DNA from 2 places in the Virgibacillus saliphilus genome. Region 2 is predicted to be linked to the other one. Evidence: a T-box and tRNA genes for the amino acid it is inferred to sense, from the RefSeq annotation. Region 2 holds a T-box; the other holds one or more tRNA genes.

Region 1 (3,063 bases), 1.7 Mb from region 2:
TTCCTTATCCTCCTGCGTCCCCCCATCATTCTAACAGTCATGAGGTGGTACAGGAATATCTACCTGTTGGCCATCGCCTACGCCTTTCGGCCTCGGCTTAGGTCCCGACTAACCCTGAGAGGACGAGCCTTCCTCAGGAAACCTTAGGCTTTCGGTGAAAGAGATTCTCACTCTTTTTTCGCTACTCATACCGGCATTCTCACTTCCAAGCGCTCCATCAGTCCTCACGGTCTGACTTCCCAGCACTTGGAACGCTCTCCTACCATTGTTCGAAGAACAATCCGCAGCTTCGGTGATACGTTTAGCCCCGGTACATTTTCGGCGCAGCGTCACTCGACCAGTGAGCTATTACGCACTCTTTCAATGATGGCTGCTTCTAAGCCAACATCCTGGTTGTCTGAGCAACGCCACATCCTTTTCCACTTAACGTATACTTAGGGACCTTAGCTGGCGGTCTGGGCTGTTTCCCTTTCGACTATGAACCTTATCACCCATAGTCTGACTCCCAAGGTCAAGTAACTGGCATTCGGAGTTTGACTGAATTCGGTAACCCGGTGAGGGCCCCTCGTCCAATCAGTGCTCTACCTCCAGTACTCATCCCTTGAGGCTAGCCCTAAAGCTATTTCGGAGAGAACCAGCTATCTCCGTGTTCGATTGGCATTTCACCCCTACCCACACCTCATCCCCGCATTTTTCAACATACGTGGGTTCGGGCCTCCAGTCAGTGTTACCTGACCTTCACCCTGGACATGGGTAGATCACACGGTTTCGGGTCTACGACCACATACTCGCATACGCCCTGTTCAGACTCGCTTTCGCTGCGGCTCCGTGTCTTCCACTTAACCTCGCATGGGATCGTAACTCGCCGGTCCATTCTACAAAAGGTACGCCGTCACCCATTAACGGGCTTCGACTACTTGTAAGCGCACGGTTTCAGGTTCTCTTTCACTCCCCTTCCGGGGTACTTTTCACCTTTCCCTCACGGTACTGGTTCACTATCGGTCACGAGGGAGTATTTAGCCTTGGGAGATGGTCCTCCCGGATTCCGACGGAATTTCTCGTGTTCCGCCGTACTCAGGATACACTCCGGAGAAAATGCTCTTTCGATTACAGGGCTCTTACCTCCTATGGCTGATCGTTCCAGATCGATTCATCTAAAGCACTTTTTGGTAACTCCGTAGGAGTGTCCTACAACCCCGAAAAGCAAGCTTTTCGGTTTGGGCTGATTCCGTTTCGCTCGCCGCTACTTGGGAAATCGCTTTTGCTTTCTGTTCCTCCGGGTACTGAGATGTTTCAGTTCCCCGGGTGTGCCTCATCTATCCTATGTATTCAGATAGACGTCCTGTTCCATTACGAACAGGGGGTTTCCCCATTCGGAAATTCCCGGATCAACGTTTACTTACAACTCCCCGGGACATATCGGCGTTAGTCCCGTCCTTCTTCGGCTCCTCGTACCTAGGCATCCACCGTGCGCTCTTGTTCACTTAACTAAATCTTGCTTTGTTTCAAAAGCACATTCATGTTTTGATGTCGTTCGTACTCTTATTTAGTTTTCAAGGTACAAAAATGGAGCCTAGCGGGATCGAACCGCTGACCTCCTGCGTGCAAGGCAGGCGCTCTCCCGGCTGAGCTAAGGCCCCGTATTCGTCAATAGATGGTGGGCCTGGGTGGACTCGAACCACCGACCTCACGCTTATCAGGCGTGCGCTCTGACCAACTGAGCTACAGGCCCATCTATTATAAATATAATAGAAGAATTTGCTCTCTCAAAACTGAACCAAACAACCATGTATGTCTCCACCAAAAGATCTGAAATAGATCGCTCGGCGTTTCCGTTTCTATCCTTAGAAAGGAGGTGATCCAGCCGCACCTTCCGATACGGCTACCTTGTTACGACTTCACCCCAATCATTGGCCCCACCTTCGGCGGCTGGCTCACGCAAAGCGTGTTACCTCACCGACTTCGGGTGTTGCTAACTCTCGTGGTGTGACGGGCGGTGTGTACAAGGCCCGGGAACGTATTCACCGCGGCATGCTGATCCGCGATTACTAGCGATTCCGGCTTCATGCAGGCGAGTTGCAGCCTGCAATCCGAACTGAGAATGGTTTTATGGGATTTGCTTAGCGTTGCCGCTTCGCTGCCCTTTGTTCCATCCATTGTAGCACGTGTGTAGCCCAGGTCATAAGGGGCATGATGATTTGACGTCATCCCCACCTTCCTCCGGTTTGTCACCGGCAGTCAAATTAGAGTGCCCAACTCAATGCTGGCAACTAATCTCAAGGGTTGCGCTCGTTACGGGACTTAACCCAACATCTCACGACACGAGCTGACGACAACCATGCACCACCTGTCACTCTGTCCCCGAAGGGAACTCGGTATCTCTACCGATCGCAGAGGATGTCAAGACCTGGTAAGGTTCTTCGCGTTGCTTCGAATTAAACCACATGCTCCACCGCTTGTGCGGGCCCCCGTCAATTCTTTTGAGTTTCAGCCTTGCGGCCGTACTCCCCAGGCGGAGTGCTTAATGCGTTAACTTCAGCACGAAGGGGCGGAAGCCCCCTAACACCTAGCACTCATCGTTTACGGCGTGGACTACCAGGGTATCTAATCCTGTTCGCTCCCCACGCTTTCGCTCCTCAGCGTCAGTTACAGACCAGAGAGTCGCCTTCGCCACTGGTGTTCCTCCACATCTCTACGCATTTCACCGCTACACGTGGAATTCCACTCTCCTCTTCTGTACTCAAGTCCTCCAGTTTCCAATGACCGCTCACGGTTGAGCCGCAAGATTTCACATCAGACTTAAAAGACCGCCTGCGAGCGCTTTACGCCCAATAATTCCGGACAACGCTTGCCCCCTACGTATTACCGCGGCTGCTGGCACGTAGTTAGCCGGGGCTTTCTGGTTAGGTACCGTCAAGGTACCGCCTTATTCAAACGATACTTGTTCTTCCCTAACAACAGAGTTTTACGATTCGAAAACCTTCATCACTCACGCGGCGTTGCACCGTCAGACTTTCGTCCATTGCGGATGATTCCCTACTGCTGCCTCCCGTAGGAGTCTGG
Region 2 (3,063 bases):
TTACGGTGCGGATATGATCAGCAATCACTTTAAAAGCAGTATCGCTCTCTTCTTTCTTTCCATACACAGTTGTTGCCAGCGCTTCTGTCTTACGGATGATCGGCATGAATAAATCTGTTTCAAAATTGGTTGGCGTGTCCTGAATAACGGAAACCATTCGCTCCAACCCGAGTCCGGTGTCAATGTTTTTCTTTGGAAGTGGCGTGTACGTATGATCGGGATTATGATTAAACTGCGAGAAAACTAAATTCCATATTTCCAAATAACGTTCATTTTCTCCACCCGGATATAGCTCTGGATCATTGGGGTTATTCCCATATTTTTCTCCACGGTCATAGAAGATTTCCGTATTTGGTCCACTTGGCCCCTCTCCGATATCCCAAAAATTTTCTTCTAAACGTATAATACGTTCTTTTGGAATTTGAATATCATGTAACCAAATATCATAGGCTTCGTCGTCTTCCGGATGTACGGTCACGGCTAATAACGAATTATCAAAGCCTACCCATTTCTCACTTGTTAAAAACTCCCAAGCCCATTCAATGGCTTCCTTTTTAAAATACTCCCCAATAGAAAAATTCCCAAGCATTTCGAAAAACGTATGATGCCTTGCCGTATATCCTACATTTTCAATATCATTTGTACGAATGGCTTTCTGCGCATTGACAATTCGTGGATTCTCCGGAATGATGCGGCCATCGAAGTATTTTTTTAACGTTGCTACCCCACTGTTTATCCATAGTAATGTCAGGTCTTCCTTTGGAACTAATGAGGCACTTGGTTCCACACGATGTCCTTTTTCCTTAAAAAAATCAATAAACATTTGCCTTACCTCAGCCGATGTTAACTGTTTCATTTATTACCCTCCCATGTTTAAAATATTGACATGCTTTTTCTAAAAGATTGGGACTATACAAAGGTTCGTCCCACCGAAGACATTTATTGCTTTTGGCAAAATAGATAGAAACTGCGACGATATAAAAGCAACAATACTTACGAAAAGAGCCAAAATAAAAAAACCCCTCCCTGCAACAATACAGGGACGAGATATCGCGGTACCACCCTTATTATGAACAATAAATAATTATTCATCACTCAGTCATGTTAACGGTATGAAACCGACGGGTATTAACCGTACTCCAGTTTAGCTTTCCATGACGCCGCATTAGGATTCTTCCCAGCCAAATGAAAATCCCTCTCTTTAAACCAGCTATCATGTACTTATAACCTTCAAACGCATTAATATATATAATCTTAGCAATAGTATAAAAAACTTTAAGTTGAATGTCAATCGATACCGTGTTTCATCGCTATAACATGTTCTGTAATCACTTTACATATTGTCAATAAAGGTACTGCGACAATCAACCCAATTACGCCGAATAGCTCCCCACCTAATAGTAATGCAAATATAATCGCTATTGGATGGATATTAATACTTTTCCCTACAATATACGGTGATAAAAAATTCCCTTCAATAACTTGAATAGCCAATATGGCGATCAGCACAAATATGACTAATTTCCAAGACGTTGTAAGTGCGATAGCCATCACTGGAACGGCTCCAATGATTGGCCCGAAATAGGGAATAAGATTTGTGATCCCCATAATAATCGCTAGAAGCAGTGCATAATTTATATTTAAAAATTGGAAAACAATCCATGTGGCCAAACTAACAAGTAAAGAAACAAGTAATTGTCCACGTATGTAACTGCCTAAACTTTTATCAATGGCGTGAACCAATTTGCTTGTCTGCGCACGATATTTTTCTGGGATAAACGTCTTCACATAATCCTTTAGTTTATTATAATCCTTTAGGAAGTAAAATACGAGAACAGGGATAACCGTTAGAAATATAATCGCATCAAAAATCCTGGTAACACCACCGACTAATTTATCCAATATATTTTCAAGGGAGGTTTCAACTCTTGTGATCAATCCATCTATCTTGTCATGAACAGTTTCCGGTAAAAATGATGTATATTCATATAACTGGTATATAAGATTCTCGTACATACGAATGAAAACAGGCAATTGCTCCTTTAAATCTTGTAACTGATGCATAACAGCAGGGTAAACACGGTAAATCACATAAGCGGTAATCCCAAAAAATAATATATAAATGGAGAGAACTGCTATACCTCTTGGTATATTGTAACTGTGTATTTTTTTAATGATCGGATAAAGGAGATAAGCAATTAATAAGGAAACAAGAAACGGAGATAATAACCGCAATAGAAATGAAAAAACAGCTCCATACAATGGGAACAGTTTAACGAGTAAATAAGCGAATAAAAAAACAAAAATACCGGTGACAAGCCAATAAAGAACACTTATTGCTTTTTTGTTTCGGATCATATATTATCTCCCCTTAGTACAAAAGTGGTTTTGCTTTTGCAACTAAAGGTTACCATTGCATTTTCCTTTCTTCTTCAGAAAACAGATCATTAAGTGAACTCAAAGAACCATCCGCTTCCACTTGATGGATTGCTAATTCATTATTGATCACAGACATTTCAATAAAACATGTCCAGCAATAATAGTCTTGTGCACCAATTTTTCCTATATCCTTTCCATTACAATTCGGGCATCGCATCATACATTTAAACTCCTCTATGAAATAAATTTATTATGTTATGCTAACCCGAATGTTTATAAAATATACATTCACATAAAATCATACGGTGTAATTTCTTTTTCAGCTTCAGTTCCCTCCAGGGGAGCCTGCGGAATGTCCACAATCCTTTCTGTTAATTGTTCTTTTAAATTTGTATATCGTTTATTTGTATCCATTGTCCTTACGCCTTGCAGGAATGCCTGCTCTTGTCCGCAAATAATCAGTGACTCTTTGCTTCTTGTGATTGCTGTATAGAGCAGATTTTTTCGAAGCATACGATTATAGCTAGAAACAATCGGCAAAATTACAATTGGAAATTCGCTGCCCTGTGATTTATGAATCGACACACAATACGCGTGCATGATATTCACGTAATCTTTACGTTCATAAACCACTTCTTTGTCTTCGAATAAGATGACCAATTGTTCCACATTCTCCTTACTTTC

What was found. A T-box is a leader RNA that pairs with one kind of tRNA and senses whether it is charged. The one in region 2 lies ahead of alaS (alanine--tRNA ligase), so its partner is inferred to be a tRNA-Ala.
Region 1: it has a tRNA-Ala gene. The T-box ahead of alaS (alanine--tRNA ligase) is inferred to sense a tRNA for this amino acid. The anticodon was not compared.

What each region holds. Positions count from the first base shown of each region.
Region 1 covers NZ_JAGYHC010000001.1:328,402-331,464, reverse strand. Annotated here, with positions in the region: rRNA gene KFZ56_RS01700 (23S ribosomal RNA) at 1-1,490, opposite strand, end outside; tRNA gene KFZ56_RS01695 (tRNA-Ala) at 1,568-1,640, opposite strand; tRNA gene KFZ56_RS01690 (tRNA-Ile) at 1,656-1,732, opposite strand; rRNA gene KFZ56_RS01685 (16S ribosomal RNA) at 1,849-3,063, opposite strand, start outside.
Region 2 covers NZ_JAGYHC010000001.1:1,993,447-1,996,509, reverse strand. Annotated here, with positions in the region: gene alaS (alanine--tRNA ligase) at 1-856, opposite strand, end outside; T-box leader at 1,036-1,244, opposite strand; gene KFZ56_RS09555 (AI-2E family transporter) at 1,288-2,358, opposite strand; gene KFZ56_RS09550 (YrzR-like zinc ribbon domain) at 2,408-2,599, opposite strand; gene recD2 (SF1B family DNA helicase RecD2) at 2,668-3,063, opposite strand, start outside.